Regions from separate parts of the Mesorhizobium sp. CO1-1-8 genome, predicted to be linked through region 2. Evidence: riboswitches for the same ligand, from Rfam matches in the RefSeq annotation. Region 2 holds a riboswitch; the other holds the start of a gene.
What was found. Region 2 has a riboswitch for glycine ahead of gcvT (glycine cleavage system aminomethyltransferase GcvT). Riboswitches for the same ligand answer to the same signal wherever they lie in the genome.

Region 1 (14,708 bases), on a different contig from region 2:
ATGGGACAGTGGAAGCGCGTCTCAACCGCGCGCAACAGGGCGGCTGCTCAGTCATCCCCCAGCAATGCCATGGCGGCGCGCAGGTTCGTTGTCCGCAAATGGCCTGCGCTTTCAGCCGTGATAGCCTGCCCGTCATCACCGCGACGACGCCGGGTCTGGAAAGATTGCATTTCCAGTTCAAGGGCGATCGGCCCGAGCTTCTTCCTTTGATTGACGTGCGTGAGCAAGGCGGAGTGATCGCCGTGCGTGTGCTTCCCACCGGTCCCGGCGCCGACGGCGATCAGAGGGAGCTGCGGCCGGACCTACTCGATTTCGCCAGCGAGCGGAGTTCGTGGTGGCACGAGATCCCCGAAAACTGGAAGGTTGTCGCACACCATCTGAATGCCGCGACCGAATGCGTTTCGGAATCGATGGTTGTCGTCGGACCTGCCTTGTTCCACTCCCCAAACGCAATCACCCTTCGGGGCGACGGCTGGGGCGGCTTTGTCATTCTCCAGCCGCTCGCACACAAGCTGACACGCTGCCGCATCTCACTGCTTGCGGCGCCGGCGGCCGCGGCCGAGGCTCACCGGCTGGTACTGGTTTCGATCGTCAGCAAAGCCCAACGCGCAGCGCTCTTGGATGGGATCCGTCTTTCCCATGCGGGCCTGGACGACGTCGATGAGCCGGCGTGTCTCATGCGTGAACCGGGCCGGTCTCTGTTTGGAACGAGTTCTGAGTTGGGCGGGGCTTTAGCGATGATCGGCCACAATGGCTATCGTCTCAATCCGCGGTTCGGTTTCGCAGGAGGCTGAATTTTGTACAGCGTCCAGCAATTGCTTTTTGACTGCATGGGCTATCTCAAGGAATTCTCGGCTGAGAAAGCCGTATGGCAAATTGGTGCGATAGGTCCGGACAATCCTGCCCATGACCAGAATAGAAGCCGCTATGATGTTTGGCTCCATCGCCCGGCTTTAAGCCCCAAGGCAGCACAGAACGTCGAGCGCCGTCTGGTCGCCCGTTTCGGCCTGTCGCCTATCGAGCCTAAGATGCCTTTGGGACGTTATGTCTTCCTGGGTCGGCTTGCCGACAAACCGCCGCAATGAATGTCCCTCCGCGTGGGGGAAAGGTTGGCAGTTGGCTGCGTAATCTATCACGTTGACTTGGTGGTCCATTGGTCTGACTATAAAACCATAACGTCAATCAACCGCCTGCGGGGATGCAGTGCGGATCGTCATGGCTTGGCCCCGATGTATGGAACCACGCCAGGCCGAAGAGTCGGCTCTTGTCGAAGGTAGAAGATTGGGATGGACCAGATGTTCACGTCGATTGCTGGAAAGACCGTTATTGTCACGGGTGCCTCCAAGGGTATCGGGAGGGGGATCGCGAAGGTTTTTGGGCGCGCTGGCGCCAACGTCGCGCTTGTCTCGCGCGACGAAGGCGCTGCTTCCAGCGCTGTGAAAGAGATCACTGATTCCGGGGCAAAGGCTGAATGGTTCGGCGCCGACGTCGCTGACTGGGATTCCGTCAAAGACATGGTTGCGCGCGTCGCTGCAAGTTTCGGTCATGTCGATATCCTTTGCGCCAACGCCGGTATTTTCCCGCAAAAAAAGATCGTCGACATGGAGCCATCAGACTGGGACCATGTCCTTTCCACGAATTTGAAGAGCACCTTCCTTTGTGTGAAGGCTTGCATCCCTTGTTTCGAGGAGGCCGGGCAAGGCCGCGTGGTCGTGACGTCGTCCATAACCGGGCCGATCACCGGATTCCCCGGATGGGCCCACTATGGCGCCTCAAAGTCGGGCCAGCTCGGCTTCCTCAAGACCGCTGCCATGGAGCTTGTAAAATACAATACCACCATCAATGCGGTGATGCCCGGGAACATCCTGACGGAGGGCCTGCAGGATCTCGGCCAGTCTTTCATCGACACGATGGCGGCTTCAATCCCGCTGCGTCGGTTGGGCTCGGTGGAAGATATCGGCAATGCGGCATTGTTTTTCGCCACCAATGAAGCTGCCTATATAACCGGCCAACAGATCGTCATCGACGGCGGGCAGATTCTTCCCGAATCGATCGACGCGATTGCCGCGATAGATTAGATCAACCAACACTAGCGGCCCGATCCGCAGGGTTTCGTTGCAATCCTCTTCGAGGCGGCTCCTTGCAGTCTCGCTGGCCGCTTCCATACTTGTCTAGGCTAGGGAACGGGGCTTCGGCTTCGATGGGCCGAACCGATCGGCATATTCCTGTGGGCCAACACCGATGGTGCGCAAAAATGCCCGGCGCATCGTTTCCTTGCTGGCGAAGCCGCATTTCACGAAAGACAATGAGGGTGAGCGTCCCTGCTCAAGCAATCGGCGTGCCGCCTCGACGCGGAGCTCTTCGACCGCGCGCGCAGGTGTGCGGCCACTTGCGGCCTTATAGCGGCGGCTCAAGGTTCGCGAACTCATTCCCATAAGATCAGCGAGATCGATCAGTGACAATTCCTTGTCCAGGTTCTCGTTTATCCAGATATGAAGCCGGTCGAATTCCGCCTCGCCTTGAAGCGACAATGTGGTGCTGAACTGTGATTGACCACCTGGCCGCTTCAGAAACATCACCAGATACTGCGCGACGGACAAAGCGAGCTTGCGCCCAAAATCCTCCTCAACAAGGGCCAGGCACAAATCGATGCCAGCCGTCACGCCCGCCGAAGTCCACACCTTGTCGTCGCGGACAAACAAGCGATCGGCATCGACCTTGATGGTTGGGAAGCGTTCCTTGAATTCCGCGCAAAATTTCCAGTGAGTGACCGCCGCCTTGCCATCGAGCAGATGTGCTTGAGCAAGCAGGAAGGCGCCGGTACAGACCGACGCCACACGGCGAGCTTTCCTTGACCTCCGTTCGATCCAGGCGACAAGCTCCGCGTCCTGGCATGCCTCGGCTACTCCAAGGCCTCCAACAACGATCAACGTGTCCAACTCGCTGTCGGCATCGGGAAGCAAGTTGGCTTCCAGGCCCAGTCCCGCGGTCGTCATAACGTGTGACTGACGCGAGACTATCAGGCATTGATACTGCTCCGGTCGGCCCTCGCGGCATGCGAACTCATTGACGGTCGCAAACACCTGAAGCGGGCCGCAGATATCGAGCAACTGCGCGCCCGGGTAGGTGACGATCTCCACCCGATTGAGACTGTTTGGCACGATCGGAGGCGCATTTGTCATTCGGCCAAAATAAAACCTTCTAAAGTTAGCACTGTCAACAGGAGGAGATGAAATATGACTGTGCAAGTCGGAATTTTGGTATTCCCTGAGGTTCAGCAGCTTGACATGGCTGGTCCGTACGAGTTTTTTGCCACCGCGCAGGGGGTAAACGTCGATCTTATCTGGAAAAACAAAGAACCGGTGAGGTCGTTCACGGGAATTACATTCCCCGCAACTAAGACTTTTGACGAGTGCCCGGACCTGGATGTCATTTGTATTCCCGGCGGCAATGGCGTCGGTCCTTTGCTAACCGACGAGGAAACTCTGGATTTCGTCCGCCAGAAGGCAAAGAAGGCGCGCTACGTCACGTCGGTTTGTACTGGCGCAATGGTCCTCGGAGCGGCCGGCCTGTTGAAAGGCAAGCGGGCCACCACGCATTGGAACTTCCTCGACTACCTGAGCGCCTTTGGTGCAATCCCGGTCAGCCAGCGCATTGTCACGGATGGAAATGTCATCACCGCCGCCGGCGTAAGCGCGGGCGCCGATTTCGCACTGTGGATGCTGGCAGAAACCGTCGGCAAGGATGAGGCTGAGAAGACGCAGCTTTGGCTGGAATATGCCCCGAAGCCGCCTTATCATTCCGGCAACATTGAAGATGCGTCACAAAAGACCATTCGGGAGACCCAGGCGCGTTGGGCAGGCGACCGCGCCGGCATGGATGCTCTTTTTGCCAAACACGGCTGGGAGAGAACTGTCGAGCCGGCTTTCTGATCTTTCGTCTAAAGCTTGTCCTCCTGCCTCGGCAGGAGGACAAGCATCCAGTGACACCTCGCCTAGATACCTAGGCGTGCTTCATGTATGCGCTCAAATCATTTTGGCGAGAGAGCGGGCCCTTTTCGTGGCCGTCACCCGCCAAGGTTGATGGGCCACGTTACGCCAAGACAGTGTCTGAGCAGTCACGCGGTCTGCGCAACAAAGCCGGCAGCTTCGATGCCTGTGACGGCCGCGAGTTCATCATTGTCGGACGTATCTCCTGTTATGCCGACCGCTCCCAGCAGCACGCCTGCCTGATCGCGAATGAGAACGCCGCCAGGAACCGGGACAATCCGGCCGCCCGAAACAGCATTGAGTCCCGCGACAAAATGTGGGCGTTCTGCGGCAATCTTGTCCAGCGCGCGCGAGCCCATTCCGATCGCCAGAGCGCCATAGGCCTTGCCGGAGGCGATCTCGAAACGCAGCATCGACGCGCCGTCCTGCTTCTGAAACGCCTTTAAGTGCCCACCGGCGTCGAAAACGGCAACTGCGAGCGGTTTAAACCCGGCCTGCTCACCCTTGGCGAGGGAAGTTGCAGTGATCGCATTGGCTTTCGCAAGTGTTAGCTCAGTCATTATGGTCCTCTTAATTAGCTCTTCGGTTCGGGCGATTGCCCATCAAATCCAGCCCGCGCCGCTCATCCAAATGTTGAGACCGGCGGTTTCTACCTTTTTACGCGGCTTTGCGATCACCTTGCGGCATCTCCCTCGCAACGGTCTCGGCGACCATAGCGGCCGTTGCGGCCGAGAGTGTCCAACCAAGGTGACCATGCCCGGTGTTATAGAAAACTCCCGGTGCCCTACCCCGGCCGACCCTGGGCATCATATTGGGCATCATCGGTCTCAAACCGGCCCACGGCACAACCCGGTTGGTATCGACTTGAGGAAAGAGCATTCGCGTCCAATCGACCAGCGGCTTGACGCGATCTTCCCTGATGTCACGGTTGATCCCGTTGAACTCCGCGGTGCCGGCAACGCGGAACCTGGTCTCACCCAGTCGGCTCGTAACGATCTTGGCTCGATCGTCGAGCAGGCTCACCCAAGGCGCTGCCAGCTGAGAGCGCTCCTCATCGAGATGGACTGTGATTGAATAGCCCTTGACGGGATAGATATTGACGCGGTCGCCGAGCATTGCTGCGAAGTATCGACTGGTTGATCCGGCGCACACCACGATGGCATCCGCCTCGATCGTCTTCTGGATAGGCTCACCGTCGGGCCCACCCAAAGTACAATCCAGGCGCAAACACCCACCGCGCCGCACTCCTGTGACCGTCGCGTCATAGACAAAACGCCCGCCGCGCCTCTCGCAGGCCAAGGCAAGACCGGTGGTGTATTTGTGGATATCCCCAGTGGAATCCGAAGGCGTGTAGAAACCGCCATAGAATGCGCCTTGCAGCGTTGGCTCGATCGACCGGATTTCCTCGGGGGTTACCGCCTTCCGGTCCAGACCGCCCTCAACCAGCATGTCATTGACCTTCGAAGCATGTGTGAAACTCGGCTTGTCCCAATAGATGTGGAGTATGCCGCGCCGCACGTGGTTGAAGTCAATGCGTTCACGCGCTGCAATGTCGAACATGTGCTTTCGAGCCGCGATCGCCAGCCTCGTGGTCGCGACCGTATTTTCACGATAGTTTGCGAGGTTCCAAACGAACTCGGCGAGCCAGCTATATTTGTGCCAGCTCGGCGCCGGATTCATTAGAAGCGGCGCATCGCTCTTGAGCATCCACTTGATGCCCTTGAACACAGTCGACCAGTGGTTCCAGACTTCCGCGTTGCTGGCCGACAATTGCCCACCATTAGCGAAGGATGTTTCCATAGCGGCATAACGCTGGCGTTCGATAACGGTGACGTCGTAGCCACGTTCAAGCAGCGCATAGGCGGTGGAGACGCCGGCAATACCGGCGCCGATGACGGCGATGTGGGTCATTTCGCTCTCCAAGACAGTTTCTGGGTGCAGGCCGAGGCCCGCGGTTGATCCCCAAATCTGTCACTGTACCTGAGAGCTTAACCAAGTCGTCATCGGCTTGGCTTTCCCCTTCGGTGGGCGCTCTGGGCGCCTCTCTCCAGATGGTTCAACAACATGGTCACTTTTGCCTGAGAGTTTCCTTGGGGGGTTGCTCCTTCGGCGCCGGCAAGATTGATTAGAACTGCCGATCTCTCCCATGCTGTCGTATGAACGCGATAACTATATTATTGGCTCACGGTATCAACGCATTCCCTTCACATGCATGAACCTTTGCTAGGCTGCGCAAATCGCTGCCAGTCGGCAAACGGCTGCTATCCAAAACCGAAATCTGCCTTCAAACCGCGATGCATCGATAGAGTTCCGGGTCGTTACGCACTTCGTCTGGCTCACCCGACAGGGCTACCCGTCCACGGTCTATGACCAGGACCTGATTTGCGATACGCAACGCCATCTCCAGGTGTTGCTCGACAATGATGACCGCCATCTCCTGGGACAGCTTGTGCAAGCGCTCGGTAATTTCGTCGATGACGCCGAACCATACGCCTTCCGTGGGTTCATCGAGCATGAGTATCTTGGGCCGGCCCATCAACGCGCGGCCGATCGCCAGCATTTTGCGCTCTCCCCCGGAAAGGGTTCCAGCGACCTGCCGCAAGCGGTTACCGAGTTTCGGAAAAAGATCGACGATCGTGTCGATTTCCTTCAAGCCCCGACTGGTCATGGCGCCGACCGTCAGATTTTCACGGACCGTGAGAGTACCGAACACCGCGTGCTCCTGGGGCACATAGCCAATTCCAAGGTCCACCCTGTCCACCACACGCTTGTCGCGAATGGAAACGCCGTCCAGGACGACATCGCCCGCCGAAACCGGCACCTCGCCGATCAAGGTTTTCAATAGAGTGGTTTTGCCAGCACCGTTTCGTCCCAGGATAGCGGTGCCCCCTTTTTGGGGGATAACAGCATCGATCCCGAACAGAACGCGGCTGTTACCATATCCGGCGGTGAGGTTTTTGATTTCCAGCATTCAGTCACGCTCTCGTCGTATAGACTCTTCTGACAGCTTCCGAGGCGTCGAGTTCATCGACGCGACCGTCGAAAATCACCTTGCCTTGATCGAGAACCGTCACCGTGTCGCAGATCGTCTTGATGAAATCGAGATCGTGCTCGACGATGACGACGGACGTCGCGCTTTTCAGCGGAACCAGGAACTCGCCAGTGGCGCGCCGTTCCTCCAGGCTCATGCCACCAGTCGGTTCGTCCAGCAAAAGCAACTTCGGATTTTGGGAGACCGCCATGGCGATTTCCAGCCACTGCTGCTGGCCATGGCTCAACACACCCGCCAGATCGCTTGAACGCTGCCGAAGGCCAAATCTTTGCAGGTCCAGCAGGATCTCCTCGCGCAATCCTGCGGCGGAGCCTGAGCGCATTTGCGACCAGATCGGGGTGGATGCCTGCTTGGCCAGGAGCAGGTTCTCAAAAAGCGACAGTTCGGGAAGGACCGAAGTTATCTGGAATTTCAGGCTCATGCCGCTTCTGGCGCGACGGTAGGACGAATGGCGGGTAACGTCGTTTCCAGCGAAGTGGATGGTTCCGCCGTTGAGCTGGTGAGCACCTGTAATGGCCTTCAGCAGAGTGCTCTTGCCAGAACCGTTTGGCCCGATCAGGCCATGGAAGGTCTGAGGCCTGACGGCGAGGCTGACGCCGTTGAGCGCTGTGAAGGTTCCGTACTTCTTGACGGCGCCTTCAACGCGGAGAAGCGACATTTCTGCCTCCCTCGCGATCAGGTGCTGTCGGGCTCGATGGTCCGCTAGCCGGCAAATTCATCTCCGCATCGCCAGCGAAGAACGACCCACGCCTGTCGCGGTCGCTCACGAGAAACCCGATAATCCCTTTAGGCCTGTAAACAACAACGACGACCATCAGGACGCCCATGATCGCTGGCCAGATCCCGCGCAGAAGCTCGACGTCGGAGATGGCGAAGCCTACGCCTTCAATAACAAACACGCCCAGGATCGGCCCCAGCAGCGTGCCTGGGCCGCCAAACAGGGCATACAAAGCAGCGTAGGTTGATTGCACGAAGCCGATGTTTGTCGGCCCGATGTAGCTTTCGTGGAACGCGAACAGGCACCCGGCCATTCCGGCGATAAGCCCCGCCAAGCAAAAGACAATCGCCTTGTACACCTGAACCCGGTAGCCAAAGAAGGCCAGTCTTTCTTCATTCTGGCGCATTCCGCTCAGCACCAGGCCGAACTGCGACCTGACAAGGAACCGGACAAGGCAATAGACGCATGCCAGCACAAAGATCGAAAAATAGAAGAAAACCGGACCCGGGTACAACTCGTACGATCCGATGCGCAGGGGGTCCGGCACAGATATGCCGTTGGCCGCGCCGATAAGCTGCCAGCCACCAACAAGGCGTTCGGCAATATAGGATGCCGTCAGCGTGCCCAACGAGACAAAAATGATCTCGGTCTTGCGCCGCCCCAGAAGGAGGAACCAGGCCACCAGGAAAGAGCCCGTCAGCCCCACCAGACCGCCGAGCAGCAGGACCACGAACAAATTGCCTGTATGAGCGAACGTGCTGAGCAGCGCGGCCGCATATCCGGCACTGCCGAAAAACAGCGCCTGGCCGAACGCCATGATCCCGGAATATCCCCAGCAGAGATCGAAGCTGATCGCCAGGATCGATAACAGGACAAGTTTGGTCATGATCTGCTGCTCATAGCCTTGGAAGGTCGACCCAGCCACGAGCAGCGCGATGAAGACCGCGATCTCTACGATATTGAACCTTGAGATGCGAGGCCGCGAAACAGACGTCGGCCGTGATGTCGGACTGTTCATTAAACAACCTGCGAGTTCGGCCTGTGTCGGCCGCAACGGTCGGCCGCCAGCGGCGGCCGACCAGGACTTATTAGCTTGCTCGGCATGCCCCGGGCGGCACGGCTTCCTTTTTATCCAGGATGTTCCACTTCCCGCCTCCGGCCTGCGCCAGATAGATGTTCATGGTTGGGGCGTGGGTATCCGGGTTCATCTTCGCGCCGCCGCCCGGGCCCTTTTCCAAGGTCGCGGTTGAATAGGCTTCGGTGATTGCTTCGAAGGCGAGATCCCCGTTGGTCTTTAGGACGGCCTGCTCATAGAATTTGAGGCCACGGTAGCTGCCTGTGGCGCTCACGCCGGCGGTAAAAAGATAGGGGCTGCCTGGGAACATCGCGTTATATTCCTTGATCAGCTGCTGTGAATACGGATCATCGACCGTGTGGAAAAAGTCGAGCGCGTTATAGACGCCTTCAAGGGCACGCTCGGGAACAGAGTTCACGGCATTCTCGTCGAAATAGAGGACCGACTGCGTACCGCCATTCTTGGCAAAGCCGGCTTCATAAAGTTGCTTCATGAAGCCCTGGATGCCGGGCGGGATGATCGTGTTGAACACATGATCGATCTTTTCGCTCATGATCTTGCCGACGGTAGCTGAGTATTCGACCTGGTCGAGCGGATAATATTCCTCGAAAACGACCTCCCCGCCGTTGTCTTCAATTACCTTGCGGGCAAGAGCATTCGTCATTTGGGGCCATTGGTAATTGGCGCCTGGCAACGCAAAGCGCTTCGCCCCCTTGTTCTTGATCAGATAGGGAATCAAGAATGCGAGCTGATGCGAGACCGTAGCTGCGGTCGTGTAAAGGTGGGGCGTGCAGTCACCGCCTTCATAGTGCTGCGGATAGATGTAGAGCTTTTTGGCGCGCTGAATGACCGGCACTTTCAGCGCCTCGCGTGTCGACGACAAGCCACCGCCCATGACCAGATCCAACTCATGGCTGCTCAGCAGGCGGTTTATGTTGCCGACCGATTTTCCCGGGTCCGAAACGGTATCTTCAAGATAGAGTTCCAGCGGGCGACCCAGAATGCCGCCGGCATCGTTGATCTGCTTGGCGGCAAATTGGGCGGCTTGCCAATGCGTGTTGCCGAAGGTCGAAAGCGCCCCGGAAATATCGGCGGCAATGCCGACCCGGATCGGTCCGGCAGCATTTGCCCAAGAGGGTTTCAGCACCCAGCCGCCAGCCGCGGCGACCCAACCTGCGGCGGCCAGTCGTCCGCTGGCCAACAGGAATGAGCGTCTGGATGGATGAAATTTCGGGTTTTCTGACATGCGCGTACGTCTCCCTTTTTTGTTAGCGCTTGAACAAACCTTGCGGATAGATTTTCACGGCGGTGAGCAACAGGACGTAGAGCGTGACTTCAGCCGTGACGGGGCTGATCCAGTACGCCGCGCCGGTGTACTCGCGAAGCCATTGGATGCCGGGGGTCAGCGCACCCATGAGGGCCGCGCCGGATATCGGCCCCTCGAAGGTGCCGATCCCGCCAAGCATTACGGACAAGAAAGCCTGGACCAGGAACTGGAGGCCGAGGTCCGCTGAGAGCGAGTACAGGGGGACCATCAAAGCTCCCGCCAGACCTGCAAGGCCAGCGCCGATCGCAAAGGTGATCGAGTAGAGTCTTTGGGTGGAAAGACCCGAGGCTTGGGCCAGGTTAGCGTTCTCAAGGGAAGCCCTGATCTGCAGTCCGAACCGCGTGTATCTGATCACGCAGACCGATATCACCATCAGAAGAAACGTTATGACTATGATGAGCGCTCGCCATAACGAAAACGTTCCGCCGGCAAATTCAACAATCTGCGGAAGCGGCTCTGGAATTTCGTAATATTTTCCCGCCAGGAGCACACGGATCACCTCGCGGATCGCCAGCCCGACGCCGAAGGTGGCCAACATCGCGGTGACTGGTGCTCGATAAAGGCGCCGCACGATCGTCAGTTCTATCAGCAGTCCAATTGCGGCCACGACAAATGGCGCGATGAGCATGCCAGCCCAGGCTGGCCACCCGTTGCCCTTGGCAACGAAGACCGTATAGGCGCCAAGGAGAACAAACTCCCCGTGCGCCATGTTGAATATACCCATAAGGCTGGCGATCACGGCGAGCCCGCTCACGACCAGAATCATGATCGATGCGAAGGCCGCGAGATCGAATGCAACTTTTACCAAATCCATTGGCGCCGCTACCACAACGTTTCTAAAACTGATTTCAAGCAATGCTTGGCGAACGCATTGGATACGACCCGCCAGAGAGCTCGCTCGTACTGACACCGCATCGGCGAAGGGCCCGCTGGGCCTCGATCAATGCAGCCCCTATCGGGGCCATGCGGGAAGCAAGCAGTCATCCTTGTATTAATCTTCGCGGCACAGATCGCGGTCTGCAGGCCTCTCGCGTCATGGACGAGTTCCGCAAGGCGACAACTGTGCCATTCCCACTCCCATCATGCCGCTTCGGACAGCTTTCCGATCATTGATCTTGGCCAGCACCCCACGTCCGGCGGCTCAACGCCGCCGCCGCTCGAACCGTGCAGCCACCAAGAGAGCCGCTTTAATGGCGGTCCTATGCCTTGGAGAATTTCTCCGCTATATGAAATTGCTTGTCAATACAGATAAAATATTTCTGTTTAGATTTGTTTTTGCAAACTGGCATGTCCGTGTGAGCTTTCCCGAAAGATGCAGCAGCTCCAGAGACCGAGCGCAAAAATGCCCTCGGCACGCGCTCCGGGAGTTCCAGCGCGTAAACGGCCCCCTATTTCGCTGTTGACTCCGTTGGTCTTATGGACTGAATTATAGACCTTTCCTCTCCAAGCGAGAATCTGACTTGCCTACCGTCGGAAACGAACTGCTCGTCAAAGGCGTCGCCAAACGCTTTGGGGGTCTCACCGTTCTTAAGGGTGTTGACCTCAATTGCGGTCCTGGAGAGGTCGTTGGTCTGATCGGCCCAAACGGCGCCGGTAAGTCCACACTCATAAACGCCATCACGTCCTTCATGCCGGTCGACACTGGTGAGGTCAGGATCGGCGATGTCCGCGTGAGCAATACGACGCCCCAGTTTTGCTCCGCAGCCGGCCTCGCCAGGACGTTCCAAAACATCAAGCTTTTTGCAAATCTCACGGTGCGCCAGAACATCGAGGTGGCCCTGACCTCGGGGAGACGAGACCGGCCTGCGCAGGCGTCTAAGGTGCATGTCGAGGAATTGCTGGATTGGTTCGGTCTCGCTCGTTCATCGACATGGAAGGCTGGCGCGCTTTCCTACGGCAATCAGCGACGGCTCGAGATCGCGCGAGCCCTGGCTCTTGGCCCCTCCTACCTCCTGCTCGACGAACCTGCGGCCGGCATGAACGGTGGGGAGACCTCAGACCTCATTGCTTCGGTCAACTCCATTCGAGATCGCTTCGGCTGCGGCTTGGTCATCATTGATCACGACCTGCGCTTCATCATGACGGCGTGCAAGAGGATCTATGTGCTGGATGCTGGAGCGATCGTGGCGAGCGGTTCGCCAGAGGAAGTGCGCAGCAATCCCAAAGTGATCGAGGTCTACATCGGCCACGACCGAACTCAACGACACCAACAAGCCGGGAGGCAATCATGAAAACGATCGCAGTCGCAAGCTCAGTCTTCTTCGCCATGTCGCTGGCCACGATTTCCGCCGCCTTGGCAGCAGACCACATCATCATCATCGGCTACGCAGCCGCCGTGACCGGCGCGCTGGCACCCTACGATAGCCCCGACGGGGTCAAGTGCAGGGTGGAGCAACTGAATGCCGGCGGCGGCATCGGCGGAAAGCCTGTCGAGTTGATCGTTCGCGACACCAAGAGTGACGCGGTCACTGCCAGCAATGTCGGCCAGGAACTGCTCGACCTCGGCGCAAACGTTCTGCTTGGACCCCCGACGGACGACGGTCTTATCCCCATTGCGCAACTGGCCCTTCCTCAGGGGATCCCGGTGCTTTCTGTCGGCGGTACTCAGCCCGCCTTCCCGCTTGCCTCGCCAGAGAACGGCTACCTGGTGCCCTATGGCGACAACGCATCCGCCTCTGCGGCCGCCGAGATCGCCTACAAGGCTGGCCACAGGAAGGTGGTTTTGATGATTGCCAATGACGTGGGTGCCTATTCGGCAATCACGCCTGAATATTTCGGCAAGGCTTTCGAACGCCTGGGCGGGAAAATCGTTGGCAGGGTGAACTATCATCACGGTCTGGCGGACTACAATGCGCAGGTCACCGAGGTCCGCAGCAATCCCGAAAAGCCAGATATGATCTTCGCCGCGATCCTGGTGCCTGACGCGGGAGTTCTGGTACGCACCATCAAGGCCGCGGGCCTGGATATTCCAGTCTTCGGCACCGATGGATTCGACGATCCGTCCTTCATCGGTGTCGCTGGTCCCGGAGCAGACCTGGCAACCTTCATTACGCATGGCTTTCCTGCCGAGGGCAGCCCGCTGAAGCAATTCTATGACGACTGCGAAAAACGTGGTCTCAAAGCCCAAAACATCTTCTTCGGCCTCGGCGGCGAGGCCGTGGACGTCATCAAGGCCGCGACCGAAAAGGCCGGCTCTTTCGATCCGCCGGCCATCAACGCGGCGATCAAGGAGTTAGACGGCCTCAAGGGGCTCACCACAGGGTCCATAACCTACAAGGATCGCGGCGGCATTCCTTTGAAGGAAATGACCGTCATCCAGGTCAAGGACGGCAAGTTCGCCCAGGTTGGAAAAATCATCCCGCAATGGGTGGCAAATCCTTGATGCTGAGGCTCGAAAGCCTGCACGTCAGCTATGGGCCGATCAAAGCGGTGCGCGGGATCACGCTTGAGGTCAAGCAAGGCGAGATTGTCGCCCTGCTTGGTCCCAATGGTGCGGGCAAAACCAGCCTGATCTCGGCCATCGTTGGGTTAGCCCCTATTGCCGGAGGCGTGGTGACATTCAATGGCGACGACATCACTTCCGACCTGACCGAGACGATCGTCCAGAAAGGTTTGACGCTGACGCCGGAAGGCAGACGCGTCTTCAGCGATCTCACCATTGGCGAAAACTTGCGTCTGGGGGCCGCATCCCGTTGCGACAAGGCTGGGGTTGCCCAGGATCTTGAACGATATCTTGGGATGTTCCCGATCCTGCGACAAAGGTTCTCGTCAAGGGCTGGCATGCTCTCGGGCGGCGAGCAGCAGATGCTGGCGATCGCCAGATCGTTGATGTCACGCCCGAAAATGCTGATGCTTGACGAGCCTTCCCTGGGGCTGGCGCCGCGCATTGTCGACCAGATATTCGAACTCTTGAGTGCCTTGCGCGGCCATGGGCTGACAATGCTGCTCGTGGAGCAGAATGCGCACCATGCGCTGGAACTCGCAGACCGGGCCTATGTGCTTGCCAGCGGCGCGCTTGTCTTCGACGGAACTGCCTCAGACCTGAAGTCCTCCGGCGGTATCATGAATATGTATCTCGGTACAGAAGGCGTCGATTAGTGTCGGACTATCTTCTCCAACAAACGTTCAATGCGCTTAGTGTGGGCGGCGAATACGCCCTCCTCGCGCTCGGGCTCGCCATCGTCTTCAGTGTCATGGGGCTGGTCAACTTCGCCCATGGCGACATGATCACCGTCGGTGGCTACGCAATGTTTCTTATGCTGTTGTTCGGCATTCGTGATCCGCTGCTGGTGTTACCCTTTGGTGTCATTGCCACAGTAGCCATTGCGCTTCTGCTCGAACGCGTCGCGTTCAAGCCGGTGCGAAACGCGCCGCCGAATACAGGTATGCTCATGGCGTTCGGCGTGGGAATCCTGATTCAAAACATAGCTTTGATGACCCTTGGAAGCCGCCCGAAGGCGGTGGCCACAGCTGAATGGCTGACGCATTCCTTGTCGGTTGGCGGGGTCCAGATACCAGTTATCCAGGTACTTGAGACAGGTGTTACC
Region 2 (14,708 bases):
AATACAACACACTGCAGAAGATGGCCTATGGCGGCGTGCTGTTCTTGTTGTTGCCACTGATGATCATCACCGGCCTGGCGATGTCGCCAAGCATGAACGCGGTACTGCCGTTCCTCAACGATCTGCTCGGTGGCCGGCAGACGGCACGCACCATCCATTTCACCGTCATGGTGCTGCTGGTCGCCTTCTTCGTCGTCCATATCCTGATGATCCTGGCCGCCGGCCCGATCAACGAATTGCGCTCGATCATCACCGGCTGGTATCGCACCGATCCTCCCGCGCAGGACAACAAACCCGTCGAGAGGAGTGCGTGACATGGCGAAATTTGAGATCAGCCGCCGCAAATTCCTGACCGGTGCCAGCCTCGGCGCCTCCGGCATCATGCTGTCGGGCTGCGATGCCTTCGACAGCCAGCTAAGCATCGGCAGCGGCCTGCGCAGTTTCCTCGAAAACGCCAATGGCCTGACATACCGGGCGCAACGCCTGCTTGCCGGACGCGATGCGCTGGCGCCGGAATTCACCGACGCCGACATCCGCCAGCCGCAGCGGCCGAACGGCGTCACCGCACCCGATGACGATGTTTACAAAGGTCTGCTCGCCAACAACTTCGCCGACTGGCGGCTGGAGGTTTCAGGCCTTGTCGAAAAGCCGCTGTCACTCAGCCGCGAGCAGCTTCAGAACATGCCGAGCCGCACGCAGATCACCCGCCATGACTGCGTCGAAGGCTGGAGCTGTATCGCCAAATGGACCGGCACGCCGCTGTCGCTGGTGCTGGACCAGGCGGTGGTCAAACCGCAGGCACGCTATGTCATGTTCCATTGCCTCGACACGATCGACCGCAGCCTGTCGGGCGACATCAAATATTACGGCAGTATCGACCTGATCGATGCCCGTCACCCGCAGACGATCCTTGCCTACGGCCTGAACGGCAAGCCGCTGCCGGTCGAGAACGGCGCGCCGATGCGCGTCCGCGTCGAGCGCCAGCTCGGCTACAAGATGCCAAAATATCTCTACAAGATCGAGTTGGTCGACGGCTTTGCCGATGTCGGCGGCGGTCGGGGCGGCTATTGGGAAGACAATGGCTACGACTGGTATGGCGGGATCTGAACCGCATGCCGCTAACGTCGCGGATATAAAGCGGCCAGCTTACAGCGAGCGGCGAAACAGTTCGCCCTTTTCGGCAATCTGCTCACCGATGCCGCCGAGCCGCAGCATGTGCCAGGCAAGGGCGTGATTGCTCGAGGTTACCGGTTTCCCCAGGTCCTTCTCGACCTCCTCGATGATGCGGGCAACGCGCATGCTGGTGCAGGACACGAACACGGCCTCACAGTCGCTCGACGCGCCGATTTCCAGGATGGCCTGCTTGACCGACGCCGGCGTGATGCGCGCAACGACATTGTCGTCCGCCTCATTGAAGGAGCCCATGACCGGAATATCCATCCCCCGCGCCATCAGCGATGCACGCAGGGAGTGATTTATTTTCGCCAAATAAGGGGTGAGCAGCGCTATCCGCGAGACGCCCAGAGCCTTCAGCGCCGCCCGCGCCGCGGTCACCGGGTTGGTCACCTGCACCCCTGGCAGCACCTCGTGAACGCGCGCCGCAACCTTGTCCTCGCCGATGACAAGCGCTCCCGAGGTGCAGGCAAAGCCGATCACATCGAACTTGACGTCGGGCAACAGGCCGACCGTGCCGGGGATCACCGCCGACATTTTCATCAGGTTCTCCGGCGTGATCTCGACGTCGCTGTAGAGCCGCGCCTCGTACAGCGCGATGTCGCGCGCCGGCAGCGCATAGCGGAATTCATCCTCGATGGTCTGGTCGGTCCGCAGCACGAGCAGGCCGAGATTGGCGCGGGTGCCGATACCGTCATCGGTCTTGAAGGGAATGTGTTCCTTGTCGAGGACAAGCGTGTCGTCGGCACGGCTAACCGGGGCGTCCATGGTGCAGTCCCCTTCCTGATGCCAATCAGAATTGTCGACAATAGAAACGACAACATAGCCGAGCGTGTCAAGAGCTCCGTTCCGATTTAAAAACCCGGGAAATAGCGGAATTCTGAGATTGAGTGAGTCGTCCATCAGCCGTCCACCCATGCGCCGTTGACAATGACCAGCGTCTGCCTATTGAATTGTCGACAACAGGAACGACAGCCATTGGGACGGCAATGCGCGTATTGATTTTGGGCGGGGGCGTGGTCGGGATCACCACTGCCTATCAGTTGCAAAAGGACGGCCACGCGGTCACCGTTCTCGAGCAGGCACCGCAGGTGGCCGAGGGCGCTAGCTGGGCAAATGCCGGCATGATCGCGCCTGGCCATTCCTTCGTCTGGTCATCGCCAGCCGCCCCGAAAATCCTGCTGAAGTCGCTGTTCCAGAAGGACCAGGCGCTTCGTTTCAAACTTTCCGCCGATCCGCATCTCTACAGCTGGTCGCTGCGCTTCCTCATGCAATGCACGGCCGCCAGGGCGCGCCGCAACACCCTCCTCAAACATCGGCTCGCGGTCCATTCCCAATCGGTCCTGCAGGCGGTCGTCAGGGAGGAAGCGATAGAATACGACAGGACGTCGGCCGGCATTCTTTACTTCCACCGAAGCCGTGAGGCGCTCGACAAGGGCGTCGCCAACATGCGCCTGCTGGAAGCCGACGGCCAGGAGATCCGCATTGTCGACGCGCAGGAAATCGTTGATCGCGAGCCGGCGCTGGCTTCGTCACGCGGCAGCATTGCCGGCGGCATAGTGTGTCCGACCGACGAAACCGGCGACGCCGCCAAGTTCACGCGCGCAATGGCGGCCATCGTCGAAACGAGGGGCGGCAAGATCCTGACAGGCACCAGGATCGTCGGGATAGAGCGCAGGAACGACGCGATCACCCGGGTCGTCACCGACAAGGGAGAAATCCTGGCCGACGCCTACGTTCTGTGTCTGGGCGCGGAAAGCCCGATCCTTGCCCGCAAGATCGGCCTTGGTCTGCCGATCTACCCGATCAAGGGTTATTCCCTGACCATTCCCATCGTCGACCAGGCCCTGGCTCCAAAGCTGCCGGTTATCGATGAGCACAATCTCGTTGCCATCACGCCGATGGGCGATCGCATCCGCGTCACCGCCACCGCGGAATTCGCAGGCTATGATCGCAGCCACAAGTCTTCGGATTTTGCCTTCATGAAGCGCGTCACGCAGGAGCTGTTTCCACGCGGTATCGCCTATGATCGCGCCGAGATGCGGGCCTGTCTGAGACCCATGACGCCCGACAATCTGCCGATCCTTGGCCTGCGCAACATCAAAAACCTCTGGCTGAACACCGGCCACGGCCATATCGGCTGGACGATGGCGCATGGATCGGCCCGCATCGTCGCCGATCTGATCGCCGGCCGGGCCGCGCCGATCGCCCTCGACGGCATCCTTCCCACACAGGCGCGGTTCGTCAAACCAAGCACCGCAAAGGCTTGACCGACGCCATGCTCCGACCGACCAGGCAAACCAACCAGGACAACAGCGCGGCGTCAGCGTCCAAGCCGATCAAAACCGGCCCACGTGTCTATGAAGAGATCCGCCGCATGGCGATGGACTATCGCTTCAAGCCGAACGAACGCATCAACGAAGTGGCGCTTGCCGCGAGGCTGAATGTTAGCCGCAGCCCCATCCGGGAGGCCCTCCAGCGGCTGGTCACGGAGGGACTCATCACCTTCCAGACCAATCGCGGTTTCTTTTGCCGCGGCTTCGATGTCGACGAGATCGTCAATCTTTCCGACGTGCGGGCGGTGCTCGAGGAGCGCTCCGTCAGGCTGGCGATCCAGCGCGCGACAAATGAAGAGCTTGCCGCGCTCGTCGACTGGTGGACGCTCACCATGGCGCGCGCCGACTCGTTTTCCAGCGCCGAGCTGACCGCCAGGGACGAGGAGTTTCACATCCGCATCGCCAGGCTGTCAGGCAATCCCGAACTGGCGCGCATGCTCGAAGGCGTCAACACGCGCATCCAATTCGTTCGCAAGATCGAAGTGGAGAAGCACCGGCGACTGTCGACGACCTACACCGAACATAGCGAAATCGCCCGAGCCATGGTAGCCCGCGATGCCGACAGCGCGGCCAGGCTCATGCATGACCACATCGAAATCAGTGTCGCCGATGCCATGTCGACCGTTCGGGAAGGCCTGGCCCGGATATACGTCGACGTCGACCAGATCTGACCAGCAACCCGGATCTGATTAGGAATCCCTGGTCGGTCAGGCAACCTTGTCGAGCAGCGGCCTGAGCGCCGGATGGATTTCCGGCGAGGCGTGCTTGATCAGCGTCAGAAGCGCGCGTTCGTTCTCGTAAAGAGGCCTGTCGACGCCAATATGTTCGATCAGCCAGCCGGCTTCGCCGGCATCAATCGTCTCGGCGCGGCGTGCCAGGGCCTCGGCCGCCCTGTTCTTGGCCTCCCACTCGGCCTCGATGTCGCCTGGAGACCGGTAGGCTTCCATGATGCCGGCAAGGCCGCCGGAGATCATGCGGCTGAAGAAGCCGCCGATTTCCGGATCGGCATGTTCGAGGAAGGCATCACGGCGCAGCGCCACATCGCGCGTCGGTGCTTCGTAACCCGCCGAGCACATGACGAAATTGGCGATCGCCTTGACGAACAGCTCGTTCCAGGACGGATCGTTGTGTCCTTGAGCAGTGCGCTCGTTGATCTTGAACAGCACCTCGGCCTCGGCGCGCGTGATGGCGATGTTGCCGTCGCCGCCATGGGCATGGAGGATCCGGCGCAGCAGCTCGACCTCCGCCTTTGCGATGAGGCCCGGAGTCAGCGCGCCGTCGAGCATCAGCGGCCCCTTGCCGTCGATGACGGCATGCGCCACCTGCTCCAGCGCATACACACAAAGCTGGCTCGGCGACGATTTCGCCTGTTCAAGCACATGCACCAGCAATTCGAGCTCGGTCCGGCTGTCAACCATGCCATCGCGCGAGATCGTGCGGATTAGCCAGTCGGCATTGTCCTGCGAGATATAGCCCGATGGCTTTTCCTGGTGGGCGATATAGTCGGTGATCGCCTCGACGAAGAAAGGCGGCCATTCCTGGCATTTGTCCTTCGCCGTGGCATCGAGCGCGAACAGCGCCTCGGCCTCGCCGCGCGTCACGACGCCGTCGCCGAACACTTCATGGCGCAACATCGCCACGTCCTCCGCGGCGATGCGGCTTTTCGAGGTCAACCCGGCCACCGGCGCGCTCATGATCAATTCGCCCATTTGTCGTCCCCGTCCGCCGTCGCCAAGCGCCAGCCCCTACCCGCCAACATATCAGCAGTGTCTTGAAAAACCGGCAAACGGCGTGGTTAGCGAAGACTTGCCGCCAACGCATGTCACCTGAAAGCGTGCCGTGGTTTTGGAGAACGACATGCACGCGCTTTAGATGTCGCGGACAGGTGACAAGCGGTCGCGCGCAAGCTATGGATGGCGCGTCGAGGACTCAGGGTCTGAGTCCTACCTGTTTGCGGGAGAGAACAGCGAGAGCTGTCGCCGAAGGGGAAATCGCCCGAAATCTCTCAGGCAAAAGAACCGTAGACGGGAAAGACACTCTGGAAAGTCGGGGCTTGCCCCCGCGCCGAAGGTGTAAGCGCCGCTGACAGAGTTCCGGCTGCGCGAGTCTCTCAGGCTTCAGACAGAGGGGCACGGACTGGTCGCCATTCGCGACCGATTGCGTGCGACTCTGGAGACGACATGACGGGCGACGACACAAGACACCTTCCCCTCGAAGATATCCATATGGCCGCCGGTGCGCGCTTTGGCGCCTTTGCCGGCTGGTCGATGCCCCTGACCTATCCGACGGGCGTCATGAAGGAACATCTTCACACCCGCGAACAGGCCGGCCTGTTCGACATCTCGCATATGAAGTTGTTCGAGGTGAGCGGACCGGAAGCAGTTTCACTGCTCAACCGCGCCTGCCCACTGGATGCCGGCGCGCTCGAAATCTCACAGTCCAAACTGTCCTTCTTCCTCAATGAAGCAGGCGGCATCCTGGACGACCTGATCGTCACCAGACTTGGCGATGCCAGGTTCATGGTGGTCGCCAATGCCGGCAACGCCGTAGCCGACGAAAAGCATTTGCGTGCACTTGCCGCGGATTTCGACGCGAAGGTCGAGCCGCTCGACCGCGTCTTCCTTGCCATTCAGGGCCCCGAAGCCTGGGCCGTCCTTTCCCGCGCCGGCATCGAGACCGGCTCGCTGCTGTTCATGCATGGGGTCGAACCGCGCAAGAACTGGTTCATGAGCCGGTCGGGTTATACCGGCGAGGACGGTTTCGAGATCGGCCTGCCGGAAGTCGATGCACGCGATCTCGTTGGTAAATTGCTCGGCGACGAGCGCGTGCTGTGGATCGGGCTAGCCGCCCGCGACAGCCTGCGGCTGGAGGCAGGGCTGTGCCTGCATGGCCAGGACATCACGCCGGAGACCGATCCGGCCAGCGCCGCCTTGATGTGGGCAATTCCAAAGGAAATCCGAGCTTCCGGGGCTTTCATAGGCGCCGATGCGCTCCGCGCCGCTGTGGAACGAGGACCCGCGCAAAAGCGGGTCGGGCTGAAGCCGGAAGGCCGCCAGCCGGTGCGTGGCAGTGCCGCGCTCTTCGACGCCGACGGTAATCCGGCTGGCCATGTCACATCGGGCGGCTTCGGCCCCTCGGCCGGCCATCCGGTCGCCATGGGCTATGTCTCGACAGCTCTGGCAAAGCCCGGAACACGGGTTTTCGCCGATGTGCGCGGCACGAAAATTCCAGTCGATATCAGCTCCCTGCCCTTCACACCGCATCGCTACCGCAAAGGATGATTTCCATGGCAACAACCTATTTCACATCAGATCACGAGTGGCTCCGCGTCGAGGGCGGCATCGCCACTGTCGGCATCACCGACTATGCGCAGGAACAGCTCGGTGATCTCGTCTTCGTCGAACTGCCGGAGACCGGAAAGAAATTGACCAAGGGCGACACCGCCGTCGTGGTCGAATCCGTCAAGGCCGCTTCCGATGTCTACGCGCCCGTCGATGGCGAGATCACCGAAGCCAACAGCACGCTGTCGTCGGACCCGTCACTGGTCAACTCGGCGGCAACCGGCGCCGGCTGGCTGTGGAAGATGAAGCTTGCCGACGAAAGCCAGCTCGCGGGCCTCATGGATGAGGCCGCCTACAAAGCCCATATCGGCTGATATCAGGACGGATTGACATGACCGCAGCACTCACTCCCTTCTCGGCCCGCCATATCGGCCCGAGCGTCAACGATGTCAGAGCCATGCTTGCCGTGATCGGCGTTCCGTCCATCGAGACGCTGATCAGTCAGGCCGTGCCACAGTCGATCCGCCTCGACTTGCCACTGAACCTGCCCGCACCGGCCAGCGAAGCGGAAGCGCTGGCCGAATTGTCGGCGACCATGGCCAAGAATACGGTGCTGAAGAGCTTCATCGGCGCCGGCTATCACGGCGTCCATGTGCCACCGGTGATCCAGCGCAATTTGTTCGAGAACCCGGCCTGGTACACAGCCTACACGCCGTATCAGGCCGAGATCAGCCAGGGCCGGCTCGAAATGCTGTTCAATTTCCAGACGCTGGTCACTGAACTGACCGGCCTGCCGGTGGCGTCGGCCTCGCTGCTGGATGAAGCAACCGCCGTGGCCGAAGCGGTCGGCATCGCCTTGCGCCACCACCGCGACAAGCGCACCAAGATCGCACTTGCCGGCACGCCACACCCGCAGACACTGGACGTTGTGCGTACCCGCGCCGAGCCGCTCGGCATCGAGATCGACGGCGAGACGATCGACGACAACACGGCTGCTTTGCTCGTCTCCTGGCCGGATACGTTTGGGGTCTATGGCGACCACAAGGCTGCGATCGACAAGGCGCGTGCGACCGGCGCCATCGTCGTCTTCATCGCCGACCCGCTCGGCCTGGCGCTGACCGATGCGCCGGCCAAACTTGGCGCCGACATTGCCGTCGGCCCGATGCAGCGTTTTGGCGTGCCGATGGGCTTTGGCGGGCCGCACGCCGCCTATTGCGCCGTCTCGGACAAATTGACGCGACTGATGCCCGGCCGCCTCGTCGGCCAGTCGACAGACAGCAAGGGGCGTCCCGGCTACCGGCTTGCCTTGCAGACGCGCGAACAGCATATACGCCGCGACAAGGCGACCTCCAACATCTGCACCGCGCAGGCGCTGCTCGCCAACATGGCGACCGCCTATGCGATCTGGCATGGCCCCGCCGGACTGCAGGCGATTGCCGGGCGCATCCACACGCTGGCCAATCGTCTGGCAAGCGGCCTCGAAGCGGCAGGCGTGTCAGTGATCGGTGCCAGCCGTTTCGACACGGTGACGGTGGAGACCAAGGGCAAGGCGGCGCAGATCGCCACTGCGGCTGAAAAGACCGGCCGGCTGCTGCGCGTCATCGATGCCGACCATGTCGGCATCAGCTTCGACGAGACCTCGACCGACGCCGATCTCGATGCGATCGCGACCCTGTTCGGCGCCAAGGCCGCTCCGTCGGCCGACAGCACGATGCCCGGCAAGCCGCGCGGCAAGGAATTCATGACCCAGCCTGTTTTGCGCGAAAACAAGTCGGAAACCGAGATGATGCGCTTGCTGCGCCGGCTGGCCGACAAGGACCTGGCGCTCGACCGCACCATGATCCCGCTGGGATCCTGCACCATGAAGCTCAACGCGGCGGCGGAAATGATGCCGGTAAGCTGGCCTGAAATCGCCAATTTGCATCCTTTCGCGCCGGCAAGCCATTCGGCCGGCTATCGCGCCATGATCGGCGAACTGGAAGGATGGCTGTCGGAGATCACCGGCTTCGACGCCGTCAGCCTGCAGCCCAATGCCGGCAGCCAGGGCGAGTATGCCGGCCTGCTCGCAATCCGCGCCTATCATCGCTCGCGCGGCGAAGGCCATCGCACCGTCTGCCTGATCCCTTCCTCCGCGCATGGCACCAATCCGGCGAGTGCGGCGATGGCCGGCATGAGCGTTGTCGTCGTGCGCTGCCTGGAGGACGGCAATATCGACATGGACGATATGAGGGCCAAGGCCAACGAGCACTCCAAGAATCTCGCTGCGCTGATGTTCACCTACCCCTCGACACATGGCGTCTACGAGGAAGGTGCGCGCCACCTCTGCGCCCTCATCCACGAGCATGGCGGCCAGGTCTATTTCGATGGCGCCAACCTCAACGCCCTGGTCGCTTTGGCGCGGCCCGCCGATATCGGCGCCGATGTCTGTCATATGAACCTGCACAAGACCTTCTGCATTCCGCATGGCGGCGGTGGCCCGGGCATCGGCCCGATCGGCGTCAAGGCGCATCTGCAGCCCTATCTGCCGGGACATGTCACCGAAGGTTCGGCGCACGCCGTGTCGGCCGCACCATTCGGCAGCGCCTCGATCCTGCCGATCACCTGGATGTATATCCGCATGATGGGCGCCGCCGGACTGAAGCAGGCGACGGAGACCGCCATCATCTCGGCCAACTACGTGGCGACACGGCTCGCGCCGCATTTCCCGCTTCTCTACAAGGGCAGGCACGATCGCATCGCGCATGAATGCATCCTCGACACCCGCGTGCTCAAGGACAGCGCCGGCATCAGTGTCGACGATGTCGCCAAACGGCTGATCGACTACGGCTTCCACGCGCCGACCATGTCCTTCCCGGTCGCCGGCACGCTGATGGTGGAGCCGACCGAATCCGAGCCCAAGCGGGAACTCGACCGCTTCTGCGAGGCGATGATCGCCATCGCAGGCGAGGCAGCGAAAGTCGCCAAGGGCGAATGGCCTTTGGCCGACAATCCGCTGGTCAACGCGCCGCACACCGCCGCCGAGGTGCTGGCCGGCCAGTGGACGCATCCCTACTCGCGCCTGGAGGCGGCCTATCCCGCCGGCGACGCCGACACGGCAGCCAAGTACTGGCCGCCGGTGTCACGCATCGACAATGTCGCCGGCGACCGCAACCTGGTCTGCTCGTGCCCGCCGCTGTCGGACTATCTGGGTGCGGCGGAATAATTACGCGGAGCGCAAGGTCGGCTTGATCGGCTCGGCCTTGCCCATCCTCTTGCGGCTGATGACGCAATTTCGTCCGGCGCGTTTGGCGGCATAGAGCGCCGCGTCGGCCTCGGCGAGCACATTATCCAGGCTGCTGCCGCTTGCCTCGCCAAAGCCGATGCCGCCGCTGACCGTGCTGCGCAACTTGCCGAGCTGGGTGGCAACGATTTCGGTGCCGAAGGCAACGCCGATCTTGCTGGCGAGATCGTAGGCCTTTTCATCCGTCATCCGCGACATGACGATTGCGAACTCCTCGCCGCCCAGGCGGAAGGCGTCGACGCCGGTCCGGGCATATTTCTTGATGACCGCGGCGAAGCGGCACAAGACCTGGTCCCCAACCGGATGGCCATAGACATCGTTCGTCCGCTTGAAGTGGTCGAGGTCGAACATCACGATGGACATGAACGGACCGAAACTCCGTTCGCCGTAGAGCGACGTCAATGCCCGGCGGTTCAGCAACCCCGTCAGAGGGTCGGTCATGGTCTCGGCCTTCAGCTCGATCTGCGCCTGCAGATGGTGGAGGGAGAGCGTCAATGCGCCGAGCCCGGTCATGCAGGCCACCGCCACGACGGAATTCAGTCGTTCGGCCCAGTTGTCTGGCGCGGCCGCGAGCGTCCATTGCCCGTTGGTCAGTAGAACCACGCCACAAAGCGCGAACGACACCGCGCAGGTACCGCTCAGAAACGATACCACCAGCAGGATCCGGCGATCGTGGCTGCCGTTGATCCAGAACATGGCGCCCATCGCCGACAGCAGCGCCGTCACCGTGGTGTAGGTGACGATGAAGCCGACGCCGTCGAAGCCCATAAAGGTCACGACGGCACAAATGGCCATGGCGGCAAGCGCCGGTGCAATGGCACGTTTGTGGCCAGGCACGCCCAGATATTGCATGGCCGACACGCAGAGGATCAGGAACCCTAGAGTGAGCAGCGCTAGCACGATCTGACAAAGCAGCGGATCGGGATCCTTGGTGTATCGCCAGAACAGGATCACATGCGCGACCAGCACCAGAATTCCGCACGCCACCGTCAGCACGAAACCTGCCTTGGGCGCGGTGAACCAGATCGCAAACATGGTGACGCTGAGGCATATGCCCGACAGCGCGGCTGCGAGCAGGAGCGAACTGAAGTCCAGCATTCGGGCAAGGGCCTCTTGAGCGTCGGCGGTTGCGCTGCATTCTAGGTCAGCGGCAGCCCTCAGATACGGGTTTTCAGCCGATCGTTCGACCAACCTGCGGACAAGGTTTACAAAGCGTCGATACCAAGTGTCCCGAACGGACCCGTGGATGCGAGATCAACCCTTGTTCAAGAGAGCGAGGTTGGCGTTGACGACGGTGGGATCGGCCATGCCGGCCTTCGCTTCGAGCAGCAGCGCCCTGGCCTTCTTGCGATTGCCACGCAGCAGTTGCGAATAGCCCATATTGTTGACGATCTGCGGCTTGCGGCCGGCGACCTTCAAAAGCTGGCCGTAGGCACGGTCGGCGAAGTCGAAGCGGCCGAGTTCGTCATAGGAAGCAGCGAGCCCCATCCAGGCCTCCGCATTGTCGGCCTTCAACTCGACGGCCTTGCGGAAGTGCTTTTCGGCGAGGCCGTAATTGGCGTCGCGAAACTGCGCCTTGCCTTGCGCCAGATCGGAGGTTTCGATGTCCTTTGCCGCCGGTTGGATGGCCGTGGTCTTGGTCGTGTCGACGGTGCTGGTCGAACAGCCAGACATGATCAAGACGGCCGCCATCGCGGCCATTGCCGTGAAATTACTGTGACGCATGCCCCTGCCTCATCGCCCGATTTGCCGGGTCCTTCTTCAGGAAACACAATATATCAGCGGCGATTAAACTTCGGTGCCGAAACGCCGCCAAAATTCGGCTTCGGGCACACCAGCCATTAACCACAGATGCGAGCGACGTTCTCATGGCGGCCCCAGCGCCTTGAGCGGCTCCGGAACCGGATAGCGGCTGCCGTCATAGCGCAGCCGATAGGTCCGCGTCACGGACTTGCCGGGGTGGGATTGGCACTCGCCATCCTTGTCGACAAAAGGTTCGTCGGTATCGGTCCGCTCGACCGCGGTGATGTCGTGATAGCCGTGGTGGCTCGCCGGGCTCATCGCCAGGCTGACCTGGCTGGAATGAAAGGATCCGGCGCAATTGCTATCGCCTTCACCGCCATTGCCGGCCACGACGAGGCCGTCGAGCACCATCCGCAGGGCATCGCCATCGAGGGCATAGAGCCGCAGGCCGATTTGACTGAAGGGATTGAGCTGCGAATGATTTGCCATGTCAATGCGCAGGCCAAAGGTCGTGACTTTGGGCGCCAGCCTATAACGGCCGGTATCGAATTCGATGCCGCGGATGGCGATGGCATCGTCGCTCATCAGCCCGGGCTGCAGCAGGCGCTGGCGCACCTGTAGGCTCTTCCTGTCGACGACCAGAAGCTCGATATCGCCGACATGCTGGCCTTCGACGGATTGGGCGCTGTCGATCAAGGGCACTGCGACCAACAGCAGGTTGTCGTGAGCGGGCCAGATCTTGCACACCAACCCGGGCGGGTCGTAGTCCGAGTGCGTCAGGGCGATGCTGGTGTGAGGCTCAAGCGTGAACGACGCGCCGTCGGCACTCTTTCGAGCCTTTGGATAGGCCTGCTGCACCAGGGCGGCAGCATCACCGCAATCGCTGGCCGCAGCCCAGGCGGGCGATAAACTGGCTGCGGCGAGGCCGAAGAACAGAGTACGCAACAGCATTCGCATGGGCTTCTCACATTGCAGGGCCGAGTTCGGGCAGGATGCAGGGCAATGAATTGTCAGCCCTTCGCCAGGACTTTCGTGGGCGCTCGTTAGTGCGCGGTCATTTTGACGATGACTGGAATCGCCGCAATCATCAACACCACCGGCAGGATGCACACCACCACCGGCACCGACATCTTGGCCGGCAAAGCGTGCGCCTTTTCCTCGGCCAACGACATGCGCTTGTGGCGCATGTCGTCGGAGAAGACGCGCAATGCCCCCGACAGGCTGGTGCCGAGTTCCTTGGACTGCTGCAGCAGCGTGGCGAAGGAACGCACCTCGTCCAGGCTGAGGCGGTCGGCGAGCGCCTTCAGCGCATCGTCAAGGCTGCGCCCGGCCCTCAGCTCCAGCGACACCAGCTGCAGGTTCTGGCTGAGCGCGGGATAGGTCTTGGCGAGTTCCTTGGAGACGCGTTCTATGCCCGCCTCCATGCTCATGCCGGCATCCGAGCAGACAATCATCAGGTCCATGAAATCGGGAAACCCGTTGCGGTACTCACGCCTGCGTTCCCGCACTTTCTGGCTCAGCACCAGGCCAGGCAGGAAATAGCCGGCCGCTCCCGACAGGATGACGAATGTCCAGCGGCTGGCCATCGTCGCGTCCGGGCTGGCCATCCAGCGGTTGAGCACAAACACACCGATTGCCGTGCCGATCATCGCGGTGAACCGGATCAGGAAGAACGTGCCGACAGCGCGCGGCTCCATGTAGCCCGCCTGGATGAGCTTCATGCGCAGCCGGGCGACATTTTCCGGATCGCTCCTGGCGTAGAATTCCTGCGCCCGCTTTACCGCCTTCTCGCGCACGACGCCGGTATTCTTCTTCTGCACCGGCTCCGGTTTGGCTGCCGCGGGACCGTTGTCGACCCTGAGCCGGCGCATGACCTGGTTGCGATCGCCCTTCGCCGTGACAACAGGCCAGGCAACAGCGGCAGCTCCCACGGCCAGCAGCAGGATGGCCACCGGCATCAATGAGGTCGGCGCAAGCGAGGCGAGGAATTCGATGAAGCCCTGCATGTCAGAACTTGAAATTCGACATCTTGAACATCATTAGATTGCCCAGCATCAGCCAGGTGATCGACCCGCCAAGCAGATACCAGGTCTTTGGCTCGCCCCAGACGTCGCTGTAGAAGCCCGGCATCAGCGCCATGATGGCGGCAAACAGCAACGCCGGCACCGCCGTCAGGATGTAGGCCGACATCCGGCCTTCTGTCGCAATGGCGCGCACCTTGCGGCGCAGCTTGCCGCGCTCGCGGATCGTCGTCGCCAGGCCATCGAGGATCTCGCGCAGATTGCCGCCCGAACTGGTCTGGATCGAGACGGCGGTGACGAACAGCGGCAGATCCTCTTGGCCGACCCGGTCGAACAGCGCGTTCAACGCCGAAACCAGATCGGAGCCATAGGTCACTTCGTCGGCGATGACGCCGAACTCGCTGCCGATCGGGTCGGGCATCTCGCGCGCCACCATGGCGATCGCCACAGGCACCGGATGGCCGGCCTTGAGGCCACGCGTGATCAGTTCCAGCGCCTCCGGCAACTGCATGCCGAACCGCTTCAGCCGGCGCTTGCGCTTGAAACGCAACGTCATCACCGGCAGCACCGGCACAAGCACCACAAACAGCACAAGCCCCATCAGCGGCGGCAAGCCGTACCAGATGGCGACCAAGGCCATCGCCATCGCCACGCCACAGGTGACCGTCAGGAATTTCGACAGCGGCATGATCATGCCCGACTGGGTTCGCAGAGCGCGAAACCGGTCCGCCGAAAACAGCGGCGTCCCCGCGTCAAGGCCGCGCTCCTTGCGCAGTTGGACGAGCACCTGCTCCTGGCTGATCTTGTTTTCCTGCAGCTTCATGCGCCGATTGATGGCGGTGCGCTTGTCGCTGCGGCCGGCGTAAAGCAGGTA

Region 1: it holds a riboswitch for glycine, as region 2 does, so the genes downstream of both, LB558_RS08000 (D-amino acid dehydrogenase) here and gcvT (glycine cleavage system aminomethyltransferase GcvT) in region 2, are expected to answer to the same signal.

What each region holds. Positions count from the first base shown of each region.
Region 1 covers NZ_JAIUGZ010000003.1:343,206-357,913, forward strand. The annotation lists gene LB558_RS07970 (hypothetical protein) at 1-794, shown strand, start outside; gene LB558_RS07975 (hypothetical protein) at 798-1,085, shown strand; gene fabG (3-oxoacyl-ACP reductase FabG) at 1,296-2,078, shown strand; gene LB558_RS07985 (GlxA family transcriptional regulator) at 2,172-3,182, opposite strand; gene LB558_RS07990 (DJ-1/PfpI family protein) at 3,237-3,932, shown strand; gene LB558_RS07995 (GlcG/HbpS family heme-binding protein) at 4,118-4,549, opposite strand; gene LB558_RS08000 (D-amino acid dehydrogenase) at 4,647-5,900, opposite strand; glycine riboswitch at 6,045-6,146, opposite strand; gene LB558_RS08005 (ABC transporter ATP-binding protein) at 6,274-6,960, opposite strand; gene LB558_RS08010 (ABC transporter ATP-binding protein) at 6,965-7,699, opposite strand; gene LB558_RS08015 (branched-chain amino acid ABC transporter permease) at 7,680-8,777, opposite strand; gene LB558_RS08020 (ABC transporter substrate-binding protein) at 8,848-10,080, opposite strand; gene LB558_RS08025 (branched-chain amino acid ABC transporter permease) at 10,103-10,975, opposite strand; gene LB558_RS08030 (ABC transporter ATP-binding protein) at 11,622-12,392, shown strand; gene LB558_RS08035 (ABC transporter substrate-binding protein) at 12,428-13,543, shown strand; gene LB558_RS08040 (ABC transporter ATP-binding protein) at 13,543-14,259, shown strand; gene LB558_RS08045 (branched-chain amino acid ABC transporter permease) at 14,259-14,708, shown strand, end outside.
Region 2 covers NZ_JAIUGZ010000001.1:28,055-42,762, forward strand. The annotation lists gene LB558_RS00135 (cytochrome b/b6 domain-containing protein) at 1-314, shown strand, start outside; gene LB558_RS00140 (molybdopterin-binding protein) at 316-1,107, shown strand; gene LB558_RS00145 (Asp/Glu racemase) at 1,147-1,941, opposite strand; gene LB558_RS00150 (D-amino acid dehydrogenase) at 2,163-3,443, shown strand; gene LB558_RS00155 (GntR family transcriptional regulator) at 3,452-4,180, shown strand; gene LB558_RS00160 (hypothetical protein) at 4,217-5,218, opposite strand; glycine riboswitch at 5,454-5,540, shown strand; gene gcvT (glycine cleavage system aminomethyltransferase GcvT) at 5,690-6,790, shown strand; gene gcvH (glycine cleavage system protein GcvH) at 6,796-7,164, shown strand; gene gcvP (aminomethyl-transferring glycine dehydrogenase) at 7,182-9,992, shown strand; gene LB558_RS00180 (GGDEF domain-containing protein) at 9,993-11,168, opposite strand; gene LB558_RS00185 (hypothetical protein) at 11,325-11,795, opposite strand; gene LB558_RS00190 (hypothetical protein) at 11,937-12,923, opposite strand; gene LB558_RS00195 (type II secretion system F family protein) at 12,857-13,819, opposite strand; gene LB558_RS00200 (type II secretion system F family protein) at 13,821-14,708, opposite strand, start outside.